2 regions of the Pediococcus sp. EKM201D genome follow, and region 2 is predicted to be linked to the other one. Evidence: riboswitches for the same ligand, from Rfam matches in the RefSeq annotation. Region 2 holds a riboswitch; the other holds the start of a gene.

Region 1 (8,317 bases), on a different contig from region 2:
GTTACCTAATATTTCTAGCTTAGTAGCTGAAAAAGGTCAAACCAAAATTCCGGATACGGCTAAAAGCCAAGTTGCTAAAACCATCCAAAAAGATTGGGGCCACAAAATTAGCAATACGCGCCAGGTCGTTTTGGTCTTTAATAATGGTGACCAAGCTTTAACCCATAAGCAAAAAGATCGTATCAATGACACTATTGATAAAATCAAAGATAATAAATCTAAGTATGATATTAAAGGAGTTACTGCTCCTAACGATAGTGAGGCAACTAAGAAGCAATTAATTTCAAAAGATAAATCAACCCAGTTGGTGCAACTAGATGTAGGTAAGCGGGATTCAGTGCGGAAGATGAATCAAAAGCTGGTTAAAGAAGTTAAGACGAGCGGAGTGAAAACTTACGTAACTGGTAGTGATATCTTAAATGATGATTTCTCGGTAGCTATTGAAGAGGGGCTTAAAAAGACTGAAGTTATTGCCATCGTCTTCATTTTGATTGTGCTAATTCTAGTCTTCCGTTCCCCAATTGTTCCTTTAATTTCTTTAGGAACTGTTGGACTATCTTTCATCGTTGCTTTATCAGCAGTGATGAATTTAGCTAAATATACAGGATTTACGATTTCAAACTTTACCCAAGTTTTCATGGTCGTTGTTATGTTTGGAATCGGGACAGATTACAATATCTTACTCTATAACCAATTCAAGAATGATTTGATTGAGGGGATGGATAAAGAAACTGCCACGAAGCATTCACTTAAGGTGGCAGGAAAAACGATTCTTTATTCAGGAAGTACCGTTCTATTAGGATTCTTGACTTTAGCATTGGCTAAGTTCTCCATTTACCGTTCGGCAACGGGGGTTGGAATTGGGGTTGCTATTTTACTACTAGCATTATTGACCGTTAACCCCTTCTTTATGTCACTACTCGGGAATAAGGTATTCTGGCCTAGTCATAATTCAAAAGAATCAAACCACAGTAAGTTGTGGGATTGGCTTTCAGGACACTCAGCTAAAAATCCATTGATTGCTTTAGGCATCATCGTAATTTTAGCAATTCCAATGCTGTTAACTTATAACAATAAACTTAATTATGATACAGTCGTTGAACTACCAGCTAATTATTCTGCTAAGCAAGGATTTAAAACGGTGCAAAAGCACTTTAGCAAAGGAACGGCGGAACCTACTACCATCTATATCAAGAGCAATCACAAGCTTGATAATGAAAGTGATTTAAGAGTTATTGATAACTTAACTAACCAAATTAAAGGTATTGATGGAATCAAGACGGTTGCATCAGTTACTCAACCAGGTGGCGATAAGTTAGATCAGCTTTATGTTAATGATCAATTGAAGACGTTGACTTCCCAAACAAGCAAGGCCCAAGCGGGCTTAAAAGAACTTCAAAAAGGTTTAACTGGTGGAGATTTTGATGCTAGTCAACTTGAAGATATCGGTGCTAAAGCGACCTTAATTGGGCAAGAGTTGAAGAGTATCCAATCAACTAGTGGTAGCTCTGTAAGTGGTCAACAATTGATGACGGCCTTACAACAAAAGATGGCAGCGGCTGGTCAACCATTATCACAAACACAAATGACGATTCTTTCTGGAGCAGCTAGCCAAGAAATGGCTTCAGTAAGTTCAATGCAAACTCGCCTTCAAGCAATTGCCACTTATACCCAAGCAATCGGTAATGATGCTCAAACTCTTGGAAATGAACTTAAGGGACAACAACAAAAAATGGCAACCGCTGGTGGCAGTGTTGGTAAACTAAATGACGGGCTATCTGAATCCAATGATTACTTGAAAGAACTTCAAGATTCATCTGCATCTAACACATTATTTGTGCCTAAAGCAGTGTTAGAAAGTGATACATTTAAAGATTCAGAAGATGTCTACTTATCTTCAAATAAAAAGGCCGCTAAGATCACGGTGGTCTTAGATTCAGATCCATTAACTGCTAAGTCGATTAAAAAAGTTGAAAGTCTGCAAACGATGATTAACAACAATATCAAGGGAACTTCATTGAAGAAAGCTTCCGTTTCGATTGGTGGTCAAACTTCTGAAACTTCTGATACATCAAGTATTGCTAATCAAGATTTCTTACGTAGTGCAGTAATTATGTTAGTTGGCATTACGCTTGCATTGATGTTAGTAACGCGCTCTATCTTACAACCATTCTATATCATTGCTTCATTGCTACTAGCATACGTAGGTGGACTAGGAATTACACGCTTTATTAGTAGTACATTCCTTGGTGAAAATCTATTAGGATGGAATGTACCTTTCTTCACCTTTGTAATGTTGGTTGCCCTTGGAGTAGATTACAGTATCTTCTTGATGATGAAGTACCGTGAATTTGGTAACGAGGATGCTGGAGATCGAATTGTTAAATCAGCAGGAATTATTGGAACGGTGGTAATTTCAGCTGCAATTATCCTAGGGGGAACATTTGCTGCCTTAATTCCAGCAGGAGTTCTGACCTTGACGCAAGTTGCTGTTGGGGTAATTAGTGGTCTGGTTATACTAGTCTTCTTAATTCCAGCAATGAATAGTAGTTTAATTCGTTTAACTTATCCAAGAAAAAATTAATCATAAAGTCGTAACTCTATTTGGGGTTACGGCTTTTTATTTGCTTACGATTAATAACTCGTTTATTCTGGGGATATAAATAATTAGGTGAGGTGATGTTTCATGAAGATTGGGATTATTGCGGCAAGTGGCAAAGCCGGCGCATTGATTACTAAAGAAGCAGTTCAGCGTGGGCACGAAGTGACCGCCATCGTCCGTCATCCAGACCGAGTTAAAATGGATGTTTCAATTTTACAAAAAGATTTATTTGATTTGACTACAACTGATTTAGAAAATTTCGATGTAGTAGTTGATGCATTTAGAGCGGCCGAAGGAAAAGAAGAACAATTTTTGACATCAATTGAGCACTTAGTAAAAATTTTGACAGGAACGTCAGTTAAATTATTTGTAGTGGGTGGGGCAGGAAGCCTATACGTCGATGATCATATTACCCATCTTTATGAAACTCCGACATTTCCAGAAGTGTTTAAGCCCACTTCAATCATGATGGGAAGAGGACTAGAAGTTTTAGAGAATCAGAATGGATTGAATTGGACTTATATTAGTCCAGCGGCTGATTTTAAAGCTGATGGTCCCAAGAAGGGACATTACGTTTTAGGAAATGAAATGCTAATGAGTGATGCTAACGGTAAAAGCGAAATTAGTTATGCGGATTATGCAATTGCTATGTTAGATGAAATTGAAACTGGAGAACATAACTGTGAACATTTAAGTATAGTTTGGTAAAAAAAGATGGAATCATGCCCGATTTTAAACGAGGTATGATTCCATCTTTTTAATTGTTTTCTGAAATTTTAAATCTTTTTGCTAACATCGTATTCGATGCTGTTTTCAGTTTTTTCGGGATGACGATCCTTAACGTAGAAAATAGCGTACTCCTCATTTTTACTAGGATTATTAACAATTACTAGATCATCGTCTTGACGTTGCTTTTGTTTGTATAGATGTCCCTTACGAACAGCTTCATTATAATCATGGAAGTTACCAATTGAATCTCCGGGATTAAATAAAATGGTTTCACTCATTAAGTCCACCTCCTTGTTGTGCTACCTTAACTATAGCGGATGTTAACGCTATCAACAACCGAAATGGACTCTAATTTAAGGATTTAATATATCCAAAATTTCTTTTTTATAGTGAATGAAATCGGCAGTTAGCTCAAAATCGGCCTGTTTACGTTTGGCAGACGTAATTTTAATTTCATGGCTGATGGTAGCTGGTTTACCACTCAGGATATAAATACGATCAGATAAAGTAATGGCTTCATCAACGCTATGGGTAATTAGTAAGGTTGAATTCTGCATTTGACGACTAATATCGGTGTACCACTGATAAATTCCACGTTTGGTTAATTCATCTAGCGCACTAAAAGGTTCGTCTAAAAGGGTTAGGTCCTTAGTTGAAAGGAAAGTTCTTAGCAAGGCTGCACGTTGTTTCATTCCACCAGAAAGTTCATGGGGGTATTTATTTTCATAACCCGTTAAGCCAAAAAATTCAAAAAGTGGTTCGGCACGGGCAGTGGCTGCGCTTTTTTTAACCCCTTTGACTAAATCAGGCAAGATTACATTATTCATAATCGTTCGAAAGGGGAGGAGCAAGTCTTTTTGCAGCATGTAGCCTAGGTGCCCAGCTTGTCCGGTAATATCTTCATCGTTAAAGACGATATTGCCAGACTTGGGTTGATTAATACCAGCTATGATGTTAAATAGGGTGGTTTTACCAATCCCACTGACCCCGAGAATTGATACAATTTCGTTTGGTTTTACTGATAAAGAAACATCATGGAGAATTTCCTTGTCACCGAAACTTTGGTTAATATGTTGTACAAGTAATTCTGTCATTGTAATTATTCCTCGATAAGTTACTGTTTTGGTAAGTATTGATTAGTGAAGCCTTGATTTTTAGCGAGTTTTTGTTCAACAAGTTTATGATCATTAAGCCACTTGTAAAAGTTATTCCAGCGCATAGCGTCAATTTTTCCAAATTGGCCGTCTTTAGTTAAGTAGTATTTAGATAAGTAATTTTGACTCTTGTAAATTAACTTCTGATTACTCTTAAGTTCTGGAACGGCCTTCATTAATAAATCAGCAGAAGCTTTAGGATTTTTAGTGGCATATTGATAACCTTCGGTGGCTGCAGCCATGAATGCTTTAGCAGCCTTTGGATTTTGCTTCAAGAAACTATTGTTCCCAATAATGAGCGGGGTGTAGTAATCAAACACAGGATTAATAGATCTAAAACTAAAGTAATTAACTGGATAGTTTTTAATCTCGGCGTTAATACCTGCCCAGCCGTAGAAAATCCAGATTGCATCAGCAGCCTTGGATTTGAGACCAGCGACTTCATCAGTAATATTGTTAGGGACCGTTTTTACCTTAGAAAAATCACCACCATCATCTTTAACCACTTGTTTGATGGTTGCTAGTTCTGTAGGAGTATTCCAGGTTGCATAGCGATAGCCTTGCATTTTTTTAGGGCTAGTGATTCCATCAGCCTTACGCGACATAATTCCTGAAGTATTATGTTGAAGAATTGCTCCCATGGCAGTGAGGGGAAGGGGATTCTTTTTGCCAATTGCACTAGCTAAGGAATCTTGACCAGAAATCCCAATTTGAGCTTTGCCACTAGCTACGATTTGTTCGGCACTATCTTTAGAAGGCTGAACAAACTTTACTTTTAGATGATGTTTTTTGAAGTAGCCTTTTTCTTGGGCAACATAGAGGCCTGTATGGTTAGTATTGGGCGTCCAATCTAAGGCAACCGTAATGGTTTGAGTTTTAGCCGCTGAATTTGATTTTCCACAGGCAGTGAGTAATAGCGTAAAAATAGGTAAAAGGACGATTAGACTAAAAAATTTTTTATGCTTGAGCATGATTAGTTCTCCTCCATGGGGTAATAAGATACTGAATCCAGTTAACAAGTAAAATTAAGGCCAAACTTAAAATTGAAATTAAAAAGATTACCGCAAACATTTTGTCGTAAGCATAGGCCTTCATGACACGGGTCATGTAAACCCCTAAACCATTGAAACCGCCGACCCATTCTGAAACTACGGCGCCTACTAATGAATATGAAACGGAAATTTTTAAGCTAGCAAAAAGTGAATCAATTGCATCGGGAAACTTGATGTAAAAATAAATTTTAGGTGTATTAGCCCCTAAAGTACGCATCAAGGTAATGAGATCTTTATCAGTTGAACGAAAAGCATCTAGCATGCCGACTGCAATCGGAAAGAAAGTAGTAGCGACTACTAAAACTACTTTTGGCAAAATGCCATAACCGAACCAAAGGATTAATAAAGGTGCAATCGCGACGGTGGGGATGGTTTGAGTAATCACTAGCAACGGGTAAAGCGCTTTATAAATGGGATGAAATAAATCCATGATTAAGGCTAATCCAACTCCTAAAAGCACTCCAAAGCATAGTCCCCAAAATGCTTCGATCAGAGTAACTAATGAGTTTGAAAATAAGGCGGAATAGTCACTTTTAAAAACTTCTAAAACCGAAAGTGGGGATGGTAACAGGAATTCAGGGATAATCTGGAAGAAACTAATTGCTTGCCAAATGGCTAAGATTAATAAAACAGCTACGATAGGTAGAAAATTAATGCTGGTATTTGTCAGTTTTTTCATGAATGCCAAGAACCTGTCCTTCTGGTTTGTAATTAATCTTTACATAAGACATTACTTGCGGAGCGCCAGCGTCAGCAGTTATTTTAGTAATATTCTTAACGATTTCCATCAATTGATCATAGTCGCCCTCAAGGGTGGTTTCAAAAGCACCTACTTGATAATTAACACCGGTAGATTTTATATATTTGATAGCTTGGTCGACGGCGGCGACTAGCTTCTTTTCGTCTTCCATTATAGGAAGGACTTGAATTGCGACACTTGTGTTCATAAATAAATTCCTCCATTTTTAAAATTTAGGTACAAAAAAAGCCGGCTTAAAAAGCCAGCTTCACTGCATCTTGTGTTAGAAAATAATCATTCTAATATTACAATTGAGTCTTCCTGCGCTGGCATTATCCATATCAGGTTCGAGGGTCAAAAACCATTTAGTTTTAATCTCAGCCAGGTAAAGCCCAGCACCCCTGTTACAAAATCAGTATATCTTAAATTCTAAATAAGTAAAGAGAAAGTTATTTTTAATTTTTTAGGATAAATCCTTGCATTTTGGTTTAGACCATTTTATAATTGGACTATACCAAAAACGAAAAAGGAGATTTGATCATGAAGGTTATTATTGTTAAAGATAACGTAGAAGGCGGAAAAGAAGGATACAAACTATTTGCTGATGCAAAGAAAAATGGAGCAACAACATTTGGGTTAGCTACTGGTAGTACACCGATTACCACTTATCAAGAAATTATTAAGAGTGATCTAGATTTTACGGACTCAATCTCAATCAATTTAGATGAATATGTTGGTTTGCCAGAAGATAGTGACCAAAGTTATGATTACTTTATGCACGAAAACCTCTTCAATGCTAAACCATTCAAGCACTCATACTTACCAAATGGTCGTGCAGCAGATCTTGAAGCCGAAGCCAAGCACTATGACCAAATTATCGAAGATAACCCAATTGATTTACAAATCCTTGGTATCGGACGTAATGGTCACATTGGTTTTAACGAACCAGGTACACCTGCAGACAGTACAACTCACAAAGTGTCACTAACTCAATCAACAATTGATGCTAACGCTCGTTTCTTCGAACATGAAGAAGACGTTCCACGTTATGCTATTTCAATGGGACTTGCTTCAATTATGAAGAGTAAGCATATTTTGATCGAAGCTTACGGCGAAGACAAAGCTGATGCAATCAAAGGTATGATCGAAGGTCCTGTCACAACTGACTTACCAGCTAGTGTTCTTCAAAACCATGATAACGTTACTGTTATTATTGATGAAGCAGCTGCTAGCAAGCTTTCAAACAAATAATTTAAAATATTCAGCCTAACATAAAGTCTTTGTGTTAGGCTTTTTTTATTGCAGTCAAAATGTAAAATTTGTTGATAGTTGAAAACGTTTACGCAAAGAGATATTATGAAATAGTATGTTGGTGGGATACTTGAAGCTAAAACGTCACGCTTAAAAAAAGTTTTTACGACATTTTAAAACCAAAATACATTGAAATATCAATAAATAATAATATTTAAAAATTCTAACGATGAATTTTACAAGCTTACAAACGGATAATACGTTACAATAAGCTATTATTATGAGAGAAGGAGCTATTTAAGTTGGAAAAGACAATTGCAATCAATGCGGGAAGCTCAACCCTTAAGTTTAAATTATTTGAAATGCCGGAAGAAAAGGTTATTTCATCAGGAACTGTCGATCGGATCGGTATTCCAGGATCAAACTTCACGATTAAGACCACTGATGGTAAAAAAGTTGAAATTGACCAACCAATTAAAAATCATGAAGAAGCAGTTAATTTACTCTTAAAAGAGCTATTAAAATTAGATATTATTAAAGATTACAGTGAAATTACCGGTGTAGGACACCGAGTAGTTGCGGGTGGAGAAATTTTCCAAGATTCTGCTTTAATTGATGACAAAGTCTTAAAGCAAATCGAAGACTTAAAAGAATATGCGCCTTTGCATAATCCAGCTAACGCTACAGGAATCCGTGCTTTCAAGAAGGTTTTACCAGATATCACTAGTGTGGCAGTTTTTGATACATCTTTCCATGAAACGTTACCTGAAAAAAATTATCTTTACAGTAT
Region 2 (8,317 bases):
AAGGCTGCTGAACCGTTATATTCACCATTATTTAAAATCGAATCTAAATTGGAACTCTTAGCAACTTTTAAGGTTGCTGAGTCTTCTACTGAAGAAGATGTGGTACTAGAACTACTTGAGGAAGTATTACTTTTTCCCGTGTACTTTGCAATCATATGTGTAGCAAGTGAGTCCTTATTGACCAAGGTTACACCGAACCCTGCACCAGCAAAAACGGCTAACGAACCAACCGCCACTCCTAACCACGTTAGTGTTTTTTTCATACAGTATCTCTCCATTTTTAATAAGTCACAATTAAATCTATCATTTAATCTATAAATTTTCAACGTCTTAACCCGAAAACGGGCTTTGTTATCGGGCATTTACTCCATATTGTAATATTGCCGTAATGTTTTGTAACAAAATAAAAGAGCTCCTAATTTGCATTAGTAGCTCTTACTTAGTTTCTCCATAAATTGATTTTAAACCAGCAAGATCGGATGGCGATAAAGCCGTTTGTTCACGATCCAACGGGTACATGACCGAATCCTCAGCTTGGCTGTGATCTAAGCCCAAGGCATGCCCGACTTCATGGGTGGCGACAGCTTGTGAAACGGCTTTGTTGTAGTAAATGTTGAGTTTGGCGGACGCATGGTTGGCGATTCGACTAACTACGCCCGTTTGTTCCATAATTTTTGGTCCACCAATCCCTAGCTCAATCGTGCGAGATTGGTTTAGCGGTACATTTTTACGATAGGTTCCCAGCTCTAAATGATTTAGCCAGCCTTGTTCCGCTCCTGGAACAATTTTAACAATCCCCGTGGCATTGTAAGTCGCAATGGCACGCTTAAAAACGTTCTGGACAGCCTCCGGGGTTCCCGCTTGATAACTATAGTAGTATTTATTCGATAAATTTTTGTTTTTGACAATCGATTCCACCGGGGTTGCGTCGTCGCTGACATCCTTTTTGGTCGACGTCTTGTTCTGATTAAAATTCCAGTTTGAATCCAAAATCGAATTTAAGTTAGTCGTCACCCGACTAACTCCGTTACGAAATGTCTGTTGCACATTATCTGGTATCTGGACTATGTTATTTTTGATGACCCACGTTGCTCCCAAGAAAAGCAACAACCAGGTTAGCAGTGTTCTGATTCGCAAGTAGCATTCTCCTCACTCATTGGCAGTAGCAACATTTTATACCTATCCTTATAAATTCTAACAAAAAAAGCTCAGCACTTTAACAAATACTAAGCTTCTTGATAATTTCGTAAAATTTGGAAGAACTGTTCGCCATATTTTTGGAGTTTGCTTTCCCCGATTCCTTTTACGTCTAACATTTCATCGAGCGTATCTGGCATGACTGTACACATATCTCGCAAAGTTTGATCGGAAAAGATGACAAACGGTGGAACGTTTTGCTTTTCAGCTAGTTCCCGACGAAGCGCCCGCAATTCTTCAAACAGCGCGTCGTTTTCTGGTAAGGACTTATTCGCCTTAGCTGCCACTTTCCGAGCAACTTTTTGTTGACCTAAAAGGACGCGTAAGCCCTCCTCGGTGATTTTCAAGACGGGAAACTGGCCGCCGTCTGGGGCGATGTATCCAGCCGCTGTGAGAAAATCGATTAATTCGGTCACGCTCTTCTTGGTCCGCTGCTGCATTAAACCGTATGTCGATAATTTTTCGTAGTGCAGCTGTTTTACCCGCTGATTTTTCGAACCCGTCAGTACGAGGGCGACCATTTCTTTTCCAAATCGTTCCCCCATCCGCCGGATACAAGACAACACTTGCTGAGCCTCAATCGTCACGTCTTGTAGAGCTCGCGTATCCAAACAGTTACTACATTGCCCACAGTCTGGAGCATCCTCATTGAAGTAATTTAGAATGTAGCGCTGTAAACACTTTTGCGTATTACCATACTGACTCATCGCCTGTAGCTTTTGGTATTCCATCGTCATGCTGGCTTCGTCTCGTTCGGATTGTTCGATATAGTAGTGCTGAATCTGAACGTCGCGCAATTTGTATAACAAGATGGCTTCACTCGGTAGACCGTCTCGCCCTGCACGCCCCGCTTCTTGATAGTAGGATTCGATACTGCCCGGAATCTGGTCGTGGATGACAAAGCGCACGTTACTCTTATCAATCCCCATCCCAAACGCGTTGGTTGCAATCATAACTAGCACTCGATCATACAGAAAGTCATCTTGATTTTGCCGACGTTCTTCTTTCGAAAGTTGTCCATGATACATGGCCACTTGGAAATGCTTTTTTGTTAAAAGTCGATGGAGCCGTTCGACCTCTTTCACCGTACTGGCGTAGATAATACCCGATTGATCTGGATTCAATTTTAAGTAGTCGATCAAAAAACGGTCACTGTCTTGATCCTTGACCACTTTAAATGAAAGATTAGGTCGAGCAAATCCAGTTTGAACTTCCTGTTGGATGGCTAAGCGTTGCTTAATATCCTCAGCTACCCGAGGCGTCGCCGTAGCGGTAAGAGCGATAATCGTTGGTCGGGTCGGAAGATGATGGATGATATCCGTTAATTTTAGATAGCTCGGTCGAAAATCATGCCCCCACTGTGAAATACAGTGGGCTTCATCGATGGCAATCAAATCAATCGGTAGTTCTGCTAAACGATCAAAGTATTCGGAATCGAGGCGTTCTGGTGAAATATAAAGCAGCTTCACCGCACCCTGACGCGCTTGGCTAAACCGCTCGTTGATTTCCGCATAATCTAAGGAGCTATTGATGAAGGTGGCGTCAATTCCATTGGCTGCTAGGGCATCAACTTGATCTTTCATCAAAGAAATCAAAGGCGAAATAACTAAGGTTAGTCCCGCCTGCATCAAGGCTGGAATTTGATAACATAGTGATTTTCCACCGCCCGTTGGCATGACGGCCAAAACGTTTTGGTGGTCCAAAACTGCGTTGATGGCTTGCTCCTGCCCTGGTCGAAACGCATCATATCCAAAATTTGATTTCAAAACTGCCTGTGGATTCATGTAATTCCTCTTCTTCTCTCTGGGTTGTTAATGACGGGTAAATAATAAAAGGAGTCTGACAATTAAGTCACCTCCTCTTAAATTCGTCACCTATTTACTTTTATACTAACACGCTTGGCCTAATTTTTATATTTCCAATCTTTTTGATAGTATGCTTGTTCCCAAAATTCATACTCTAATTCGCAACTTCGCAAGAAACGTTGTTCGATTTCATGTTGGCGTTCCTCACTGAGACCTATTGCTAATTCGTCAACCATACCAAATAAAGTTTTTACCATGCTGTCATCAATTTGGCCTGGTTGGGGTTGATAAAATTCAATCCAGGGTAAGAAGGGATTATCTGGTGCTGCTCCGTCCACAATTTGCTGACTAATTTCAGTATACGTCCAAGGACAAGGTAACATTGCCGCAATTAAGTCGATTAAATCTCCCGTTCGTAAAGCGTTAAAAAGATGCTCATTATATAGGTAGGTAATTGGTCGCTGTTCGGCATGTTGATGGTCGCTGAGCTTTTGACCAGCGATGTCACATAGGATTTGATGCGCACCAGCTTCGTCATTTAAAGTGTAGCGAATCTGTTCCTCAAAAAAGCGCATCTGGTCTTTAGTAGTACATTTGGAAAGGGCGCCCGCATAGACTTTAGCGAAGGCATCTAAAAAACAGGTATCCTGTTCAACGTAGACCATTAAGGCCGCTGCCGGAACGGCCCCCGCTTGAATCCCTCGCACGAATGGATGATTTTCAATGTCGGCGAGGACTGGTTGAGCAATTGCTTTTAAACGTGCTGAAAACATAACTTTCCTCCTCATCCCTTAACGATCGCTTTAATTTTTTGCATTTGGGTGGGCACTGCCGTCATCTGCGTAAACATACTAATGGCCGCAAAGCCTTTGACTCCCGTAGCCATCGTCTGGGGGAGATTATCAAGCGTGATACCCCCGATGGCGACGATTGGATAGCGACTCAGTTCGACGAGTTCTTGGAGTTGGGCTACACCGAGTGCGGCTCCCGCGTCGGCTTTAGAGGTCGTTTCAAAGACCGTCCCGGTTCCCAGATAATCAATTCCATCGAGTTGGTTAGCCTGTTTGACTTGCACTTCAGTATTACAAGATAACCCGACAATCATCGAACCCTGAACCCGTTTTAAAACTGACTCAATTTTTTCATCTTTTTGACCCACGTGAATGCCTTCAGCATGAATGGCTAAAGCTAAGTCCACGTCATCATCAATGAACAACGGTACGTGATACTTTTGGGTTAACTGATGGCATTTTTCAGCCAGTTCGGTTAATTCAGCTGGATTATCGATACTGTTATAACCCTTTTCCCGTAGTTGAAAGGCCGTTGCTCCAGCTTGTAAGATTTCTTCCACTTTAGGTAAGAAGTCCGCCTTATTAGCAACATCTTGGGTGCCGGCCACAAAATAAATTTTTAACATATCTGAATTGAATTTCATTGTTCTTCCTCGCCATAAGCCCAATGGTTCAAGGGACCATGTCCATGGCCAACTTGAATCCCATCACTAATCGCCGCATTGATAAATGCTTTACCGGTGCACAAGGCTGCTTTCAAAGATGCTCCCTTGGCTAGTTCGGCAACAATCACGGAAGAAATCGTGTCGCCTGTGCCATGGGTGTTATTCGTTTCAAAACGGGGTCCCGTCAATTCCATTTCTTCGCCATTTTCAAATAGGACGTAATCTCGACTTTCAGGTTGATCACTAAAATGACCGCCCTTAATTAAGACGTTTTTAACCCCGAGTTGTTGCAGGCGACGAGCGGCCTCTTTCACATCGGCATTATTTTTGATTTCCATCCCAGCTAATTTTTCTGCTTCCGGTAAGTTGGGGGTGATTAAGTAAGCCAGCGGTGCGAGTTGGGTACGCACGGCATCAATCGCATCATCACTCAGGAGCTTTGCGCCCCCTTTAGCAATCATGACGGGATCGACGACGAGTGGCCCAAAGTCGTATTTTTGATAGTTTTCCACCACGGCGTTCACCACCGCGGTGTTAGCAAGCATGCCAGTCTTGGCTACCTTGATATCTAGATCTTCCGCCAAAGCTTTAAATTGTTGGTCAATCATTCGTTTGGGCATAACTTCTACATCGAGCACGCCTAACGTGTTTTGAGCGGTAACGGCCACCACCACACAGGTCGAAAAAACGTGACGCTCCTGCATCGTCTTCATATCGGCTTGAATGCCGGCGCCCCCACCACTATCGGTGCCGGCGATGGTTAAAACTTGAGGTACTAATTTACTTTTCATGATTTATGCTTCTCCAATTTTCATAAGGTCTTGAACTTGTTCAGGGGTGATATTAGCTAATTCGTCTAAAAGATAGGACAAAAAACTGCCTGGTCGATTTTGTTGATCGAGTTGTGCCGCTGCGCGTTCTCCCGCACACGAGAGAACCAAACTAGCGGTAACAGCAGCATCTAAAGTATTTTCAGCTACGGCGCTGAACGCTCCTACGATACTGGACAATAAATCGCCGGAGCCCACGATGGCTGGTAACAACTTAGTGTTATTGTGCACCGTGATCACTTGTTGACCGTCGCTGATATAATCGACTTCACCACTAGCAATCACCACGTTGTTAAATTTCTGGGCACAAGCTTGGACAACTGCGCTCATGTCGCCGGTCCCATTTCCAGCGTCGATACCGCGCGTTTGCCAATCGATACCGGCTAAAACGGCGATTTCTCCGATATTTCCACGAATCACATCGAAATGATATTTTTCTAGTAACATCAAATTGAGGGCTTTGCGGTACTGGGTGGCACCGACTGCGACGGGATCTAAGACGAGTGGTTTTTGATATTGATTAGCTGCTTCACACAGCTTATTCATCAGTGGCCAGCTCTCTTTACGAGAAGCGCCCGCATTAATCACCACGGCCGATGCGAGTTGGACGAGTTCCTCCGCTTCACTGACTTCATCACTCATGATGGGAGAAGCTCCCACCGCATTTAAGCCATTCGCCACCAAAAATGGGGTAACAAAATTAGCATAATTAACTACTACCGGATTAACTTCCCGGATTTTGGCAATATCTTGAAGGTTCATAATAAGCTCCTTACCAATATCTATCACTGCCCTTAATGTCGAAAAAACCACCCTTTTGTAGACAGAAGGATGGTTTTGGTTTCAACAATTAAACACTTTCCTTCGCAAGTACTAACTTACAGGTTCAAAGGGATCACGCTGAACAAGCGTATCTCAGTTCTTCTAAGAACACCCCTAGTGCAGATATTTATTAAATTTTGAATTCGGTTTCATGATACAACTTTTTGTCCATCGACTCAAGTTGAGCATATCATTACTACTTTAGATGGTGGACTTGCTACAATGGAGATGAACCAAAAAACTTAACTTTTAGGAGGTATTGTTTTATGTCTGATAACGAAAGATTGGAAAATACTAAAGATAGAGTTACAGGTAAAGTTCGTGAAGGTGCCGGCAAAGTAACTGGCGACAAAAAAGAAGAAACTAAAGGTAAAGCTCAAAATATGACTGGTAAAGTCAAAGATAAGCTTAAAGACGTCAAGGAATCAGCTGAAGGCGCCATGGAAGAACTCAAAGATAAAATGCATAAAGACGACAAATAAAAAGAAGGTTCGCTTAACGGCGAGCCTTCTTTTGGGTTAAAAAACTATTTTCGTTTTAGCTTCTTGAATATAATCCAGCCAACGCCAATTACGATGAGCGCAATTACCGCCAGTCCGATGAATAAGGCCGAATGATTTTGAATCTGATGGCGCTTAGCGACCTTCAAATCAGCTGGCTTAATCTTGAAGTTCTTTTCAAATTTCCAATGATCTTTTCCATGTTGCATGGTCAAAACAAGCTTGTATTGACCTGCTTTTATATTTTTAGGTACTTGGATAGGATTCTCAAAAGTTGTTTCGGGCGTAATGTCAATCCGCTTAGTTTCCTTTTTGAGGGTTTTATTATCCATATTTTTGATGGACGAAACCGTTTTGACACTCTTAAGTAAATTTTGATGATGGTTGGTCAGCTTTGCATCTAATTCGTAAGTACTCAAGTTAGGTTTAGTCATCTTCAATTGATCTAGGGATAACCGTGGTGTGGGACGTTGGTCATGATTTCCGCGGATTACGAACGGAATGTTATAAGCAATCGTGTTAGAAACTGTATTTTTCTTTGCTGTTGTCGTTTTCTCCGTAAAATGTAATCCAGCCATCAAAATTCCATTGAAATCTTTAGCTGGAAAACTAATGCTGCCATGAATAATTTGGCTACTGTTGGGAGCAACTTCGACTTCTTTAGGCAACCTAATCATTTGAGTTAATTTGTAAACCGTATTAGCTTTTTCCGGAGTACGATCAGAATAGTCAACAATACCGTTACGATTAGTCCGAGCTTTGTTCACTTCAATTTCAAATTGCTTGGTCTTTTTAGTATTATTTGTGATTTTAATACCAAATGATTCCTTACTAGCTGGTGGCCATCTGATGTCAAAATAGCTATCGGCTCCATCCGTCTGATGTTCCGAAAAAATGGGTGTCACTGAATAACTAGCAAGTTTATGATCAGCATGTACATTCGTCGCAGTTAGAATGCTGATTACAAATATAAATACCAACGTGAATATTTTTTTCATATCGATCTCTTTTCAAAAAAAGAAGAGAGAACTAAGTCTCTCCTCGGAATAATGGTGCTATTCTGTAATTTGTTCTGTTTGAGTCTTAGTTAAATTCCATTGAATAGCAGTGCTATAATCCTTTACTTCTTTTATTCCATTATATTCAAGGCTTACAGATAATTTATCAGCGTTTTCCCCGACGATATTAGAATCTTTAGATGCTACTACGGCTGCAGCATCAGAAAGTGTCGTGTCACCAATTTTTACCGTACGAGTTGCATCTGTGTCACCTAATTTAGCAGATAGTTGGTATCCTTTAGTATCTCCAGAATAATCTGTAACTTTATAGTTAACATCTTGAGAACCAAAGTTTACATCCCCACTTAAAGGTTGTGGATCAAAATTGATTGTAGAATCAATGTCTAACGTGACATCACCTTTAGTAACTGTAGCAGTTGCGGTTGTATTCCCGGTTAGCTTATCAGCTGCATGAGCTACGCCACTGTTGGCAACACCTAATAACATACCACCACATAACATTGCACTTAAAATAATTTTCTTCATTTTATTAATACCCCTTTTTTAATCTGCTTCCCCGATACTACAACTAATCTAATCATCAATAATTCAGATCTTACTAATGACTCTTATTTATATATTGTGAATATTTTCATAATATATAAAAGTCTTATTTTTATGTAAAATTTTTAGCCTCCTCTATTTTGGA

What was found. Region 2 has a riboswitch for thiamine pyrophosphate ahead of thiM (hydroxyethylthiazole kinase). Riboswitches for the same ligand answer to the same signal wherever they lie in the genome.
Region 1: another riboswitch for thiamine pyrophosphate. It lies ahead of HFC68_RS07240 (thiamine-binding protein); the one in region 2 lies ahead of thiM (hydroxyethylthiazole kinase).

Annotation. Positions count from the first base shown of each region.
Region 1 is NZ_JAALFK010000004.1:157,862-166,178, reverse strand. Features, by position in the region: gene HFC68_RS07270 (MMPL family transporter) at 1-2,584, shown strand, start outside; gene HFC68_RS07265 (NAD(P)-dependent oxidoreductase) at 2,687-3,310, shown strand; gene HFC68_RS07260 (hypothetical protein) at 3,379-3,609, opposite strand; gene HFC68_RS07255 (ABC transporter ATP-binding protein) at 3,685-4,425, opposite strand; gene HFC68_RS07250 (ABC transporter substrate-binding protein) at 4,446-5,456, opposite strand; gene HFC68_RS07245 (ABC transporter permease) at 5,443-6,216, opposite strand; gene HFC68_RS07240 (thiamine-binding protein) at 6,188-6,484, opposite strand; TPP riboswitch at 6,578-6,689, opposite strand; gene nagB (glucosamine-6-phosphate deaminase) at 6,817-7,527, shown strand; gene HFC68_RS07230 (acetate/propionate family kinase) at 7,830-8,317, shown strand, end outside.
Region 2 is NZ_JAALFK010000006.1:48,315-56,631, forward strand. Features, by position in the region: gene HFC68_RS08375 (serine hydrolase) at 1-263, opposite strand, end outside; gene HFC68_RS08380 (matrixin family metalloprotease) at 436-1,137, opposite strand; gene recQ (DNA helicase RecQ) at 1,227-2,981, opposite strand; gene tenA (thiaminase II) at 3,101-3,775, opposite strand; gene thiE (thiamine phosphate synthase) at 3,787-4,437, opposite strand; gene thiD (bifunctional hydroxymethylpyrimidine kinase/phosphomethylpyrimidine kinase) at 4,434-5,249, opposite strand; gene thiM (hydroxyethylthiazole kinase) at 5,253-6,050, opposite strand; TPP riboswitch at 6,131-6,236, opposite strand; gene HFC68_RS08410 (CsbD family protein) at 6,377-6,592, shown strand; gene HFC68_RS08415 (DUF916 and DUF3324 domain-containing protein) at 6,637-7,608, opposite strand; gene HFC68_RS08420 (hypothetical protein) at 7,666-8,154, opposite strand.